3 regions of the Virgibacillus dokdonensis genome follow, and region 1 is predicted to be linked to each of the others. Evidence: predicted binding sites of a transcription regulator. Region 1 holds the regulator's gene; each other region holds the start of a gene.
What was found. The regulator Rex, encoded in region 1, represses fermentation and respiration genes when NADH is low (regulators of the CRP and FNR family bind a similar motif). The targets are predictions, from matches to a motif close to TTGTGAAATATTTCACAA.
Positions count from the first base shown of each region.

Region 2: a site for Rex is predicted at 2,148-2,165, ahead of adhE (bifunctional acetaldehyde-CoA/alcohol dehydrogenase). Genes of this name have one in related genera too.
Region 3: a site for Rex is predicted at 2,159-2,176, ahead of arcA (arginine deiminase). Genes of this name have one in related genera too.

Region 1 is NZ_LT745763.1:473,546-479,207, forward strand. It holds gene B2C77_RS03990 (ABC-F family ATP-binding cassette domain-containing protein) at 1-1,848, opposite strand, end outside; gene B2C77_RS03995 (redox-sensing transcriptional repressor Rex) at 2,196-2,858, shown strand; gene B2C77_RS04000 (YdiK family protein) at 3,290-3,490, opposite strand; gene B2C77_RS04005 (CPBP family intramembrane glutamic endopeptidase) at 3,624-4,328, opposite strand; gene groES (co-chaperone GroES) at 5,156-5,440, shown strand; gene groL (chaperonin GroEL) at 5,500-5,662, shown strand, end outside.
Region 2 is NZ_LT745763.1:1,489,025-1,494,686, forward strand. It holds gene adhE (bifunctional acetaldehyde-CoA/alcohol dehydrogenase) at 1-2,129, opposite strand, end outside; gene mnmM (tRNA 5-(aminomethyl)-2-thiouridylate-methyltransferase MnmM) at 2,695-3,291, opposite strand; T-box leader at 3,394-3,613, shown strand; gene leuS (leucine--tRNA ligase) at 3,741-5,662, shown strand, end outside.
Region 3 is NZ_LT745762.1:39,439-45,100, forward strand. It holds gene argF (ornithine carbamoyltransferase) at 1-638, opposite strand, end outside; gene arcA (arginine deiminase) at 768-2,000, opposite strand; gene argS (arginine--tRNA ligase) at 2,463-4,130, opposite strand; gene B2C77_RS00640 (Crp/Fnr family transcriptional regulator) at 4,446-5,123, opposite strand.

The sequences.
Region 1 (5,662 bases):
TAATGCTTTTTCATGGTCTTGAAAGATTTCTGGTAACTCCATCTGACTTTCTAGCTGCTCTATATCGTTTTCTAACTGTTCAATTTCAGTTTCAAGTTCTTCAATTCGTCTTTTTTTCTTTCTTTGCTCGCGCTGTAATTGCTTATCGCGTTCAAAATGGCGTTTTCTTTCTGAAGCGGGAGCTTGTTCACTTTGATTGGATGATTCGTTTAATCGTTTTAATTCAGCTTCCTCCGCTTTTTTTTCTAAATAATAATCGTAATCGCCAAGGTAAATGGTTGTTTTCACCTTTTGCATTTCAACTACTTGATCAGCAATCTTATTAATAAAGTAACGGTCATGAGAAACGAATAAAATCGTACCAGGAAAATCTATTAAGGCAGCTTCGAGTACTTCTTTACTATCAATATCTAAATGGTTGGTTGGTTCATCAAGAATTAGAAAATTAGCTTGTTGCATCATTAATTTTGCTAAAGCCAGGCGTGCTTTCTCACCGCCACTTAATGCATTTACAGGCTTTAATACATCTTCACCAGAAAACAAGAAATTACCGAGAACAGTCCGAATATCTTTTTCATTTGTGGTTGGATAGTCATCCCATAATTCCATTAACACGGTTTTAGAAGAGTTTAAGTTTGCTTGTTCTTGGTCATAGTAGCCGATTTGTACGTTTGTTCCGAGCTGTACAGTCCCTTGGATCGCTTTTAATTTTCCCAACACAATTTTTAGTAGCGTCGTTTTCCCAACTCCGTTTGGACCAACTAGAGCCACGCTTTCTCCGCGATTGATTTGCAAATGTACATTTTGGAATAAATTTTCTTCTTCATTCGGATATCGAAATAATAAATTATCTATTTTCAACACATCGTTGCCACTCCGGCGGCTTACTTGAAACGAGAAAGAAGCAGAGGCTTCATCCCCTAATGGTTTGTCTATTTTATCCATTTTATCTAGTTGTTTCCTTCTGCTTTGTGCTCGTTTTGTAGTTGAAGCTCGTACAATATTACGTTGAATAAAGTCTTCCATTTTCTTGATTTCAGTCTGTTGCTTTTCGTATTCTTTCCACTCTCTTTCGAAATCAAGCGCTTTTTGCTCTAAATACTTGCTATATGTTCCGACATAACGCTTTGTTTGATGGCGAGCTATTTCATACACAATAGATACCGTTTTATCTAGAAAGTAACGATCGTGGGAAACGACTACTATCGCACCAGGATAACTATTTATGTAGCTTTCTAGCCAATTTAACGTTGCAATATCTAAATGGTTGGTCGGTTCATCTAAAATGAGTAATTGTGGTTTTTTTAATAGCAGCTTTCCTAATGAAAGTCGTGTTTTTTGACCGCCGCTTAGCGTTTGAATAGGTGTATCATAGTCAAACAAATGAAAATTCAACCCTGTTAATACCGCTTTTATATCCGCTTCATATGTATATCCGCCATTTTGTTCATAAGCGTGACGTAAACGGTCATAATCATGCAATAGTTTTTCATAGGCTTCAGAAGTATAACTTGTTGCCTGTTCCATCTTTTCTTCAATTATTCGCAGTTGTTTTTCTTGTTTCGTTAATTCAGGGAAAACAGTAAGCATCTCCTGCCAAATTGTTTTTTCAGACTCTAGTGCAGTATGTTGAGCTAGGTAACCCAAAGTAAGGTCTTTAGGCATAAATAATTCACCTTGGTCATAACTTAGTTCCCCTGCCATTATTTTTAATAATGTTGATTTTCCGGAGCCATTTCTTCCCACGATAGCTATTCGATCATGGTCTTTTACTTCTAGCTTTATATTTGATAAAATTTCATCAGCACCAAATGATTTTGAAAGACCGTTCATTTGCATTCGTATCATAATATACCCCCATCTCTCTTCTAGTGTATCTTACTTTCCTAAAATCAATCAATACAATTGTGAACTAAGTCACGACTTATTTCCAGTTTTCTGCTAAAATAAAAGAGAGTTAGTAATTAAAACCAAATCCCCCGAATGATTCTAGGTTAGGAAAGTTGGATCAAAAGTATTGATGCAGTTTTAACTCGAAATCTATATCAAGAGGAAAGGATACTTTTTTAGTCGCTTTATTATGTAAGCGATACACAATAGGTTACGAAAAATTTTTAACTGTAAAGTCAAGAAATTGGTAACAGCATGCTGTAGAAAATTAAAATATAATAGTTGAAGTGGAGGATGATAAAATGATGGAGCAAAATAAAATACCTCAAGCGACTGCTAAAAGATTACCTTTATATTATCGATTCATAAATAATTTAAATCATCAAGGGAAAAAGCGTGTTTCTTCTAAAGAATTAAGTGATGCGGTAAAAGTAGATTCAGCTACCATTCGCCGAGATTTTTCCTATTTTGGCGCTCTAGGTAAAAAAGGGTACGGTTATAATGTGGAGTATTTGCTTGAATTTTTTCGGAAAACATTAGATCAAGATGAAACAACAGAGGTTGCACTAATAGGCGTTGGGAATTTAGGTACTGCATTTTTACATTATAATTTTATGAAGAATAATAATATTGCGATTAAAATGGCATTTGATAGTAACCCTGAAAAAGTCGGCACGATGGTTAGTGATGTACCTGTTTATCATATAGAGGAATTAGAGGATAGATTGGGTGATATTAAAGTGGCCATATTGACTATTCCTGGAAGTGAGGCACAACCTATGGCTGATCATTTGGTTAATAGGGGAGTGGAAGGGATACTCAATTTCACGCCAGCAAGAATAACTGTACCAAAGCATATCCGCGTACATCATATCGATCTAGCTGTGGAGTTACAAGCATTAGTTTATTTCTTAAAACATTATCCTCTAATTACAGAGGATGAAGAAGAGGAAGTACCCATGGATTGAGGTAGTTCAAGTGTAAAAGAGGAAAACACGCAAAAAATGATGGCTTCCTGAAGGGGAGACATCATTTTTTGTACTTATAGGAAAGTATAAAAGCTTCAAGGTTTATAGTGTGTAAGAAAAATGACAGCGTTTTTTCACCATAAGACTAGGTGGCAAGCCAAGTTTTTCTAACATTATAGAAAAGGATAAAGTATCAGATAAACAAGCTCTTTACAAGATACGGGAGTGCTGATATACATAATGAGCCTTCGTGCATGTCGGGGCTTCACCTTCCCCTGTACAAAAAAGCTGTCATCAGCTAAAGTTCCAATATCTATCTACTTTAATTCCTTCCTCACTAGCTCATAATGGATAAACAAATAAAATTAAAAATCATATTGCTTCATTCTTAAGCGTTTGAAATGTTAATAGAGCGTATCGAATTGTGAATCTTATGTTTTATTGTTGCGTTTTTGTCGAATATGAATGGCGATTAAGCGGATGCCTACACCTGTCTCCAGTGTGGCGAATAATGCTAACACCATTGTTGTTATATTCCACATTGTTTCGTCTACACTTAAAATAGCAACATAAGTGAAAAATGCTCCCATAATAAGGTAGATAATTCCCATTGTTTTGGGAGAAATCTTCATATTTTAAGCCTCCAACCAAAGCCTATTTTTCATACTACATGTAAGTAGAACGTTTACCATAAAGATTTGGTAACGTTTTTTATTAAATCCTATAAGTTAATGGTAGCATAGACGTGCGCGTATGCAAGGTAACTTATGATAAAAGGACGGTTTGTAGCTCGTTTAGTTGCTTTTCTATCTCTGCAGGATCAAGATTGTATTGCGCAATAACAACTAGTCCATTCATAGCCATGTGAGCAAATATGGGTACGATAATTCGTTTCGTTTCCACATACAAGTAAGCAAATACAAGCCCCATTGTTCCGTAAACTAAAATATGTTGTGGTTCGCCATGAATAATCGCGAAAAGAGCCGCAGATATGAGCGCTGCAATAAAGAAATTCGTTCGTTTATATAGATTTCCAAATATAATTTTGCGAAAAATAATTTCTTCTAAAATAGGAGCAGTCAAAACTGGAATAATTACAAACAAAGGAACAGCACGAGCCATTGCCATTATTCCTTGTGTATTTTCTGAACCGGGTTCGATTCCTAGAAGCATTATCTGAATGAAATTTGCGATGCCTTGGCTAAATATAGCCATAAATGTACCTAAAATAGACCAAGTAATGATACCCCAAATTGATGCACCGTCGCGCTGTTGTAATCCTTGTTTCAAGTCGGGTCGCATTAATAGTAGTACAACAATAAGACCTAATAGAAAACTAATTACCCCTCCATAAATGGATGCCTCTAATTTGGAAACAGGAAATGCGGTATAGACGATACTCCCAGTTAATATAACCGAAAATTGTGTAATAATGTAGCTAATAATAACCCACCAATATCTTTTTGGCAACGTACAACGACTCCTTTTCTTGTACTAAAAGTTTAAAGGTTTAAGTAGAAGGAAAACCACGGCTTCCGCTAAAAAGAACTGGCGGTAAGCCCAGTTTTTCTAATACTAGGATCGTAGAGGATTTTTTGGTTTATAGTGTAAAAGCAACGACGGTGCTTTTTCGCCATAAAGATTTTTTTTCCTCAATGATCCTATACATTTCTATTTTTATCTTTACGTATATTATTTTAAGTTTTTCGTATGAGAAAAATGATATTCTCCGTAAAAAATGGCTTCATGTTCAATAATAAATGATCTGCCCGTATCATATATTCCCTTTATGTCACGTGTGGGGGAATAGATATACTTCATGTAAATTCATTCATAAAGTGTCCCCATATCTTTATTAGGTCAGGAAAAACTGTATTTCAATGAATCAAATTTTCTTGGAAATACAAGAGGGATGGAGAAAACCTTATTGTTAGAACCGTATTTTAACGCATGAGAAATAATACGTATTTTGAAGTATTTATATTTGAATTATCACAATGAGTAACGATAACATAGAATGTACATGTTATTTTATCATATATTCGTAATTTCTATATAACAGAAAGATTGATGATGTATGAATTCTCTTGCTCTCTTATGTGTATGTTATTTTACACTGTAAGAAAACAATAGCTTTTGCCATACAGATTAGGCGAAAAGCCAAGTTTTTCTAAAAAATTATGCTTTCCTACTTGCAATTTTCTCCGGAATTATTTATTATAATAATTGGAATTAGCACTCACTTGATTCGAGTGCTAATAAAAATATAAGAATAGAATTAAGGAGGCTTTCTACACATGATTAAACCACTAGGAGATCGCGTTGTTATCGAGCTTGTTGAACAAGAAGAAAAAACTGCAAGCGGTATCGTACTTCCTGACTCTGCACAGGAGAAACCACAGGAAGGTACAGTAGTTGCAGTTGGTTCTGGGCGTGTAACAGAAAAAAATGAAAAGGTTGCCTTAGAAGTGGCTGAAGGAGACCGTATCATCTTTTCAAAATTTGCCGGTACGGAAGTGAAATACGAAGGCAAAGAATACTTAATTCTTCGTGAAAATGACATCCTGGCTGTAGTAAGCTAATCTCGATATAAGAATAGATAAATAATAGGTAACTTGAACAATAAAAGGAGGATTTATCGATGGCTAAAGAAATTAAGTTTAGTGAAGAAGCACGTCGCGCAATGCTACGTGGTGTAGATACATTAGCGGATGCGGTAAAAGTTACATTAGGACCTAAAGGACGTAACGTTGTATTAGATAAAAAATTCGGTTCACCGCTTATTACGAATGATGGTGTTACGA
Region 2 (5,662 bases), 1.0 Mb from region 1:
GAAGCATTATGCATTTTTTCTCTAGCTAACTCATCATTTCCGTTATGATATGCTTTTGGCAAGTATTCAAAAACTAATTGAACTGCTTTAATTGCAAGCGCGTCAGTATAATCGTTTGCCAAATTGGACACATAAGCTTCAATGGCGTGTGTTAATACGTCCATACCAGTATCAGCTGTTACTTGTTTTGGCACAGACATGACAAATTGTGGATCAACTATAGCAACATTTGGTGTCATTTCATAATCTGCTAGCGGGTATTTTGTATCTGATTTTTTATCGGTAACCACTGTAAATGATGTTACTTCAGAACCTGTTCCTGACGTTGTTGGCACACATACCAATTGAGCTAGTCTTCCTAATTTCGGGTATTTTACGATACGTTTACGAATGTCCATGAATTTCTGTTTTAGAGCGTTAAAATCAGCATCTGGATGCTCGTAGAATAACCACATGGCTTTAGCAGCATCCATTGGAGATCCACCACCAATAGCGATAATAACATCTGGTTCAAACTTTTGCATTAACGCAGTACCTTTGCGAATGGTTTCAATAGATGGATCAGCTTCGACATCTGAAAAAATTTCACAATGGACATAATCAGCACGTTTACGTAAATAGTAGAGAGCTTTATCTACATAACCTAATTCTACCATCATCGGATCAGTTACAATAAATGCTTTAGAGATGTCAGGCATTTTTTCTAAATATTGAATTGCATTTTTTTCAAAATAGATTTTAGGAGGTAGTTTAAACCATTGCATATTATTTCTCCTCCGAGCCACTTTTTTAATATTCATTAAATTGATTGTTCCGACGTTTGTTGATACGGAGTTTCCGCCATAAGTTCCACATCCTAATGTAAGGGAAGGCATATGGTTGTTATAAATATCGCCGATTCCCCCTTGAGAAGATGGTGAATTTACAATTAGTCTCCCTGCTTTCATCTTTAGAGAAAAGGCTTCTATAACCTCTTGGTCAGTAGAATGAATGACTGCTGAATGTCCTAGACCCCCAAAGTGTAGCATTTCATCAGCACGCTTAAACCCTTCTTCTGTGCTATTTACTTTATAACAAGCTAATACAGGACTTAATTTTTCTCGAGATAACGGATATTCTGGTCCAACGCCTTCAATTTCAGCAAGTAAAATTTTAGTGTTTTTGGCCACATTTACTCCTGCCATCTTAGCAATTTCATATGCTGGTTTACCAACAATATCCGCATTTACTGCACAAGTTGTAGGATTTATAACCAGTTTTTCCACTTTTTTTCTTTCTGCTTCTGTTAGGAAATGACAATTATTAGCTACCATTTCATGTTTTACCGTGTCATATATTTCTTTATCAATAATAACCGCTTGTTCAGAGGCACAAATCATTCCGTTATCAAATGTTTTGGATAAAATGAGATCATTGACAGCGCGCTTTATTTGTGCGGTTTTTTCTATATAACATGGTACATTTCCTGGACCAACACCGAGGGCTGGCTTTCCAGAACTATACGCTGATTTCACCATTCCTGAACCACCAGTAGCAAGTATAAGTGATACGCCGTCATGATTCATTAATGTTTTCGTTGCTTCAACAGAAGGTGTTTCTATCCACTGAATACAGTTTTTAGGTGCACCTGCTTTTACCGCGGCATCAAGTAATACTTTTGCTGCCTGACTGCTACATTTTTGAGCAGAAGGGTGGAAAGCGAAAATAATTGGGTTTCTCGTTTTAATGGAAATAAGTGATTTAAACATGGTTGTTGATGTTGGGTTTGTAACTGGTGTTATACCACAGATTACCCCAGCTGGTTCAGCAATTTCAACCATTCCTTCTTGCTCATCCTCATGAATAATTCCAACAGTTTTATCGTATTTAATGTTATGATAAATATATTCTGTTGCAAAGATGTTTTTAATAGCTTTATCTTCAAAGACGCCACGACCTGTTTCTTCAATGGCCAGTTTAGCTAAAGGCATATGCTGATCAAGACCTGCTAACGCCATTTCTTTTACAATCGTATTAATCGCTTCTTGATCTAGCTGTTTTAAACCTTCCAAGGACTCTTCTGCTTGGGAGATTAGTTGATTAATTTTAGTGGAAACTAGCTCTACAGTTCCTTTTGTTTTCTCAGTCATAATAGGACCCTCCTTGGTTTGTGAAATACTGAGCAATCTTTTTACACCTTCATTATATAACGGTTTTTTATAAATTTCCATACCTTTTGTGAAATAATGAGCAAACTTTTTTTGTTGGAAACGTTGTACTATAACAAGTAAACGATTACAAGGTTGGTTTGTTAGTATTATGTATTTTTTGTGAACAGAGGGCTTTTTATTGTGCAATTAAAAGTGTTGATATTTTCAATAAGAGGAGACTTCATTTAATCTAATATCAAAGTAAATCTTATTAGCGAGTTCTTTTATTCCAAAGACTTGTTTGTACCTAAAGGCTCTTGCGAGTTAGGGGGGCTGTGTCTCCCGCTTCAAACTTTTTTCTAATTTGGCTTTCAAAATTTGAAGTAGGAGTCTTACAGCCATTCGTTTTCGTTATATATTTCAAACCTAAATGGGGTTTACAGGTGTATTTTTATATTATAGGAAAGCATAGAGTTTTAAAGTTTAAAATAAGCAAAATGAAGGATTGATTCTCCATAATGACTTGACAATAACCCAAGTTTTTATTTTCTTTTAAATAAGCAAACTAAAATGACAATTTTCTTTTAGTGAAGCCATTCCCTTTTTTTTCGATAGCGATAATAAATGGTGGATTATTTCTTTGATTAATAAACCGATATTGCAACACATGATAGGAGCGTTGGCTCAACTGCATTACATGTTTTAAAACAGCTTCTTTTTCTTCATGTCCTCCTTCATGACCGTAATAGACAACGATGACAATCAAGCCGTTTGGTTTTAGAAAATGTAATATTTTGTTGATGGCCATAATGGTGGAATTAGCATTGGTGATAATGGTTTTATCGCTTCTAGGCAGGTAACCAAGGTTAAATACTGCTCCTCCAACTAACATTTCTTTTGTAGGTAAGTATTTTTCTAAATGTTCATGGCTATCATGAATAATAGATACATTCTGTTTTTGATTCTCTTGCATTAACTGTCTAGTTGTTTGAATTGCTTGCTCTTGAATATCAAATGCTAAAACGTGGCCATTTTTACCAACGACATTACTTAAAAACAGCGTATCTTGACCGTTTCCGCAAGTTGCGTCAATGACAGTTTCGTTTTTTTCAATAGTGGATTCTAATAAATAATGCGCATAGTGCAAAATTCCGTGTAACATGATTATCTCCTTTGCCAAAATTATTACTACTTATTTTAGCAGATGAAGTTACATGTTGTCTTGACAAAGATAAAATAATTCATTACAATTCGATATAACAAGATAATGACAATGCCAAGGAATAGTAGTAAATCACTTCAGGAATAGAGAGGCAATGGTAGGTGGAAATTGTCCCTGGTTTATTTATGAACTCACCTTGAGCTGTTGCAGGAGCGAAAATTGCAGAGTAGTTTCTGACGTATGTCCTCGTTACGGATTTCAAGTGAATGCTGATGAGCATTAAAATGGGTGGTACCGCGGGTGAAAGCATCTCGTCCCTTCTATAAAATTAGGAGGGAACGTGATGCTTTTTTTATTTTTATATAAATAGTACCTTTTGAAATGGCTATGTTCAGTTTAAGCTGAAATGTAATGTATCTAGATATTTTAAAATAATAGGAGGAAAAAACATGAGTTACCATCATCAGCAAATGGAGAAAAAATGGCAAACATACTGGTTGGAAAATAAAACATTTAAAACAAATACGTTTTCAGAAAAAGAAAAGTTTTACGCGTTGGATATGTTCCCGTATCCATCTGGGGCTGGCTTACATGTGGGGCATCCAGAAGGATACACAGCTACAGATATTATATCGAGAATGAAGCGAATGCAAGGTTATGAGGTGTTGCATCCAATGGGGTGGGATGCGTTTGGACTCCCTGCTGAACAGTATGCAATTGATACGGGAAATAGCCCGGCAGCATTTACGGATAAAAATATAAATATATTTAAGCGACAAATTCAAGCTCTCGGCTTTTCTTATGATTGGGATCGGGAAGTTAATACTACAGATCCTAACTATTATAAGTGGACACAATGGATATTTATAAAAATGTATGAACACGGGTTAGCATATATGGATGAAGTACCTGTAAATTGGTGCCCTGCTTTAGGCACGGTATTAGCGAATGAAGAAGTAATTGATGGAAAAAGCGAGCGTGGAGGGCACCCTGTTATTCGTAAGCCAATGAAACAATGGATGCTACGAATCACTGCCTATGCAGATCGTCTTTTAGAAGATTTGGAAGAATTGGATTGGCCAGAGAGTTTAAAGGATATGCAACGAAATTGGATCGGCAGATCAGAAGGTGCTGAAGTTAGCTTTGAAATTGAGTCATTGAATGAAGCGTTTACTGTTTTTACAACTAGACCAGATACACTATTTGGCGCAACCTATGCTGTTTTAGCACCTGAGCACCCTTTGGTAAAGAAAATTGTAACAGACAAGCAAAAAGATAATGTTGAAAAGTATATTCATGAGATCGCAACGAAGTCAGACTTAGAAAGAACAGAATTATCGAAAGAAAAAACAGGTGTTTTTACAGGGTCATATGCTATTAATCCTGTGAATGGAGAGAAAATGCCAATCTGGATTGCGGATTATGTATTAATGAGTTACGGTTCAGGTGCAATTATGGCTGTTCCAGCACATGATGAAAGAGACTACGAATTTGCTACTAAATTTGAACTCCCTATTGTTGAGGTTGTTGCAGGCGGAGACATTACAAAAGGAGCTTATACCGGGGAAGGCAAGCATATTAATTCTGGATTTTTAAATGGTTTAGGTAAAGACGAAGCGATTAGGAAAATGATTGCGTGGTTAGAGGAACACGGAAAAGGTGCAAAAAAAATCACCTACCGTCTTCGCGATTGGTTGTTCGCTAGACAACGTTATTGGGGTGAGCCTATTCCTATAATTCATTGGGAAGACGGAACGATGACAACTGTCCCAGAAGAAGAATTGCCATTAGAATTACCGTCTATGAATAATATTCAACCATCAGGGACGGGAGAATCGCCACTAGCAAATGCCGAGGAATGGGTAAATGTCATTGATCCTAAAACGGGTATGAAAGGAAGGAGAGAAACGAACACTATGCCGCAGTGGGCAGGAAGTTGCTGGTATTTCTTACGCTATATTGACCCGGTAAATTCTAAGCAGTTAGCTGCCCCTGAGGCACTTCAGCAATGGTTGCCTGTTGATCTATATATTGGTGGTGCTGAGCATGCTGTTCTTCATCTTCTATATGCACGTTTTTGGCATAAATTTTTATACGATATTGGGGTTGTTCCTACGAAAGAGCCGTTTACAAAGTTGTTCAATCAAGGAATGATCTTGGGAGAAGGAAATGAGAAAATGAGTAAATCTAAAGGTAATGTCGTCAATCCTGACGATGTTATAGAATCTCATGGTGCAGATACTTTACGACTTTATGAAATGTTCATGGGTCCGCTAGATGCTTCTGTTGCTTGGTCAGAAAATGGGCTGGATGGCTCACGCCGCTTCCTCGATCGTGTTTGGCGCTTAACTATTGAGGATGATGGGCAACT
Region 3 (5,662 bases), on a different contig from region 1:
CCAGACTCTTTAGACACTTCTTTGGCATAAGCAATGACGTCTTGTTCAGGAAACAAACTTTCAGGTGAACAAATGCGTACATCCATACCGACTTTTGCACCACCAATTAGCAAGCTATTTCCCATATTGTTTCTGCCATCACCAACATAGACCAGTTTTACGCCTTTAAGATGACCAATATTTTCTTTAATTGTTAATAAATCAGCAAGAATTTGCGTTGGATGAAATTGGTTCGTTAATCCATTCCAAACTGGTACGCCCGAATGTTCGGCTAGACCATTAACTGTGCTTTGTTCAAATCCTCGAAATTGGATACCATCAAACATTCTTCCTAGCACAATAGCTGTATCACGAACAGACTCTTTCTTACCAAATTGAATATCATTCTTTCCAAGGTATTCTGGATGGGCTCCTAGGTCGATACAAGCAACCGTAAAAGCACATCGCGTTCTCGTTGACGGTTTTTCAAATAATAAAGCAATATTTTGCCCCTCCATGTAGCGATGCGTGATGCCGGCGTTTTTCTTTTCTTTAAGATCGCTAGCAAGATCAAGCAAATAGTGAATTTCTTCTGTTGTAAAATCTTTTAATGTTAAAAAATGTCTACCTGCTAATTGATTTGTTAAAGTTGTCCCCATATTTCTTCCTCCTCGTAGTTGGGTAGAAGAAGGTAAATGGATAAGATGTTCCTTCTTCTATCCACATTCATTTGATCAAAATCTCACAATAACTGTTTCATCCCTATTCTTTTTTCTCCTAGAATTGATTTAGATATCTTTACGAACAAGTGGCATACTCATACAACGCGGACCGCCACGCCCTCTAGATAATTCAGAACTGATAACCTCTATAACTTCGATTCCATGTTCGCGAAGTAGTTTATTGGAAACATAGTTTCGGTCATATGTGACAACGACGCCTGGTGCAATCGCCAATGTGTTCGATCCATCGTTCCATTGTTCTCTTGGTGCCGCAATAACATCCCCACCACCACATGGAATTAACGTTACTTCCTTCAAACCTAGCGCCTCTTTCAACGCCTCCATTAAATTCGTTTTGTGGGTAATCTTGACTGTATCTTCATCTCTTCCTTTTTCAAGAACATAAATATTCATTTCGCCTTTTTTATTTTGAATTTCTGGATGAATGGTGAATTTATCGTAATCCACCATTGTGAAAACAGTGTCTAAATGCATGAACGCTCTGGATTTTGGTATTTCAACAGCAACGACTCGTTTCATATCTGCTTGTCGTTTAAACAGGTTGACAGCTAACCGTTCAATAGATTTTGCCGCTGTTCTAGCACTAATTCCAATAGCAACGGTATCCTTGCTTAACACAAGCTCATCGCCACCTTCGATTGGATGCGGGTAGTCTCTGTCTAACCAGATTGGAATATCATATTGCGCATATCTTGGATGATGATGAATAATGTAGCTCATAAATAAGGATTCTCTCCTCCTAGCTACTTCTCGCATCGTATTAATCGTTAAACCATTGCCAATCGTTGCTGCTGGATCCCTCGTAAAATATAAATTCGGCATTGGGTCTAAATAGAATGGATAATGGTCATCTAATAACTCATACAAATGCGTCTTTTTATTTACTGGAATCTCTGATTTCCTAATACCAGCCATTATTTTTTTAACCATTGCTTCTGTTTCAAACGATAGTAAATAATCAACAATTTGTTGCGAAGAACCATTCATGCTTAAATTGGATTCCTTAAGCACATCTGCCACAAATTTCTTTTTTAAGTCATCTGTATGAAGTGCTTCTGTCAATAAAGTTGTAAGGTACAACACTTCTATTCCTCGATTGCGTAATGTTTGAGCAAAGTAATCATGTTCTTTTTGAATAAGAGGTAAATATGGAATGTCATCAAATAGCAAATGTTGTAAGTACTCAGGAGTTAAATTTTCAACTTCCTCACCTGGCCGATGTAATAAAACCGTTTGTAATTCTCCAATTTCTGACGTAACATGTAATGGATGTTTCAATTCAATGACCTCCTAAAATAAATGTTTTATCTTTCACTATCTATCTTAATTTCCTTTCGTTTTCCCTGATGCGTAAGCGGTTACAGGATAATTATGAAATTTTTCTCTACCTCTCTGGCAAATATCGACATTTTTTGTATGAGATAACCACACGCTAAATGTGAATTTATTCACATTTAGCGTGTGGTTATTTTGTTCTTACACCCTCTCGTTCGTTCTGTAGATGAGATGGCGAGCGTTTTTCGTGCTAGGGAGAGCGAATTCTGCGTGGGGGTGAGCGTTTTTCGGACTAAATGGAGCGAATGCCTCGCAAGGGCGGGCGATTTTCAAACGAGCAGGAGCGAATTCCGCTCGAACACAAGCGATCCATTTCTAGCTCCTCGTTTTGCTTCTACATATTTTTACAATACAAATAGCCGAACAATTATCTTATGATTGTTCGGCTTCTATTTATATAACGTTTTACATTTTTTCTGGTGCATGTACACCAACCATACGAAGCGCATTACCAAGCGTTATTTTAACTGCTTCTAGCAACGCTAGCCTTGCTTTCGTTACTTCTAACTGACTTTCATCTAACACTTTCTCTGCATTATAGAAACTGTGCAATTGAGAAGCTACATCAAATGCATACTGGGTTATTTTATGCGGAATTCGTTTCTCCGCAGCATCCAACACCAGTTGCGGAAATGTAGCTAATAGCTTTAACAAGTTTATTTCACTCGTTTGTTTTAATAAAGAACTGTCATACTTTTCATAAGCATAACCATTTGTTTCTGCCTTATCTAATAACGTACAAATTCGTGCATGCGCATATTGTACATAATAAACCGGGTTGTCATTCGATTGGGAACGAGCAAGATTTATATCAAAATCCAAATGCGTATCACAGGAGCGCGTATTCATCATGTAACGCATGGCATCAACGCCTACTTCTTCCATCAGTTGCCTTAGTGTTAGCGCCTTTCCAGACCGCTTACTCATTTTCACTCGCTCGCCGTCTTCAAATAAATTCACCATTTGAATAATCTCCGTCTCTAACTTCCCTTTTGGATACCCTAATGCTTGGATTGCCGCTTCCATTCGCGGAACATAACCATGATGATCCGCTCCCCATACGTTAATTAACTGATCAAAGCCACGCTCCAATTTATCGTTATGATAAGCAATATCAGACGCTAAATACGTGTAGCTTCCATCTGATTTAATAACGACGCGATCTTTATCGTCCCCATATTTTGTCGTCCGAAACCATGTAGCACCATCCTGTTCATAAATGTCACCAGATGTGCGCATTTTATCGAGCGCTTGATCTACTTTCCCCTTTTCATATAAAGACATTTCCGAAAACCATTGATCAAATGGCACCCGAAATTGGTTTAAATCATGCTCGATCTTTTTCAATTCAAAGTCTAATCCGTAGCGCCGAAAATAAGCTAAACGCTCTTCTTTCGGTTTGTGCAACCATACATCGCCTTCATCTGCGGCTAATTTTTTCCCAATATCAATAATGTCTTGTCCGTAATAGCCATCCGCTGGCATTTCCGCTTCTCGTCCTAGCGCTTGCATATACCGCGCTTCCACTGATAAAGCAAGGTTATGCATTTGATTACCAGCATCATTGATATAATATTCTCGCTCGACGTGATAACCAGCAGCTTCCAATACGTTACCAAGCGCATCCCCATAACTCGCACCACGAGCATGACCTAAATGAAGATCCCCTGTAGGATTGGCAGAAACAAACTCAATTTGAATACGATAATCTTTCGTATCATGTTTGCCATAATCCGCTTGTTCTTCCAAAATATACGGTACTAACGGTGTTAAATAATCATAGTCCATAAAAATATTAATAAAACCAGGTCCAGCAATGTCCACCTTGCGTATATATGTACCTGCTACATCGATGTGGTCGACAATAGCTTGGGCGATTTGCCTTGGCGATTGCTTTGCCATTTTTGTCAGTTGCATAGCAATATTCGTTGCGTAATCACCGTGCTGTTCATTGTTTGGCTTTTCTAAGACAATTGGAGGAACATCCGATATTCTCTCTATCCACTCCGTTTTTAAAACCGCTTGCTGTATTACATTTCTTATTACATCTTCCGCTTCCCGTCGAATATTCATTTTCCTTCCCTCCCTATTTGTTCAATAGATCACATATAAATGTAATCGCTCATTGTTTTTATTAGAAAAACTTAGAATGTCTCCAAGTCCTTATGGTGAAAGGCGTAGTTTTTCTTATACTATAAACCTTTAAACTTTCATACTTTCCTATAGTGCAAAGATATGACCTAAAGCCATCTAAACGAAAAAAAATAAAGTGCTACTCCTTCCTAGCCTTCACCAAATAACAACTTCTCATTATCGTAGCTGGAAACTTGCAACACCATATTATCCGAGATAAAAAGGTGTTCGCTCATGAACAGCCATACTGGTTTCCTACACGGCAAAATAATCTCTATCATATATAATAAAACGCCTGTCCTCCAATATAAGAATACCTGATTTTTTTAAATCATTATAAATATGCGAAACAGTTTCACGAGACGCACCTGTTAATTTCGACAACTCCGTTAACGTCATTGGTAAATCGATAATCCATCTCCCGTTATTCTTATAACCAAAATCTTTGATCAAACATGCTAGAGACTGCTCTACCCTATCTCTTACGTTTGAAGTAGTTAAAGTTTGGAGGCGATTTTCATGATATTCCAATATTTTTGATAAATGATGAATGATAGCGAAAATTTGCTTCGTATTATACATTGCCTTTTCTTCTAAAATTCTTGTGGGGATATAATATACAACGATATTCGTTAGAGCAGATGCTGAGAAATGATAGAAATTATCTTTAAAAAAACCACCGTACGGAAACATATTATATGCTCTTACATAGTCAACATAAAGCATGGTTCCATCCGAACTAACTTTTTCTAATTTTACAAACCCTTCCTTTAAAAAATAAATCCTCTCTCTAGGATCACCCTCCATAAATAATAATTGGTTCTTTTTATATGTTCTTAAAAACAGAAAGTTCTCTAAATCAAATAATTCCGCTCTCGTAAAATACGATAAAAATTCAAATTGACTATAGTCTATTGTTTCTTTCACTTTCATACTAGTATGCCACCCCCATAACTATGTAGAAGTGTAAAGTGAATTTTCAATCAACAGGAGTTTTTTAATCCCCTTCCTCACTGCTTGTCGTATCATTATAAAAACTTGACTTATTGCCAATTCTTTATACGATAGACCCTTATTTACTTTTATATATTGTAAAAGCTCATTTAGTATGTTTCATTTCAACTCGTCCAGTACACTTGAAAATTTTATTTTAGAAAAGCTTGCGATGTCTTTATGGCGATGAAATACCGATGTTTTGTGCTTATACGATAAATCCTAAAAGTTTTACACTTTCCCACGGCGCAAGTGAAAGTAAGGAATAACGCATCGTTTTCCTTATCGTTCATCATATAAGATAGCGCTTTCAATAATTGTTCATTTTCGTTGTCTTTACAAACAATAAATTATGAAGAACACAAAATCTGAAATAGTCATTGTGACATAATAAATAGTGTTATTATTGTTTCAAGTCGACATAAGAAAAAGATCATCTATAAGGTAAATCGAATGAGCATATTTAATGAACTAAAACG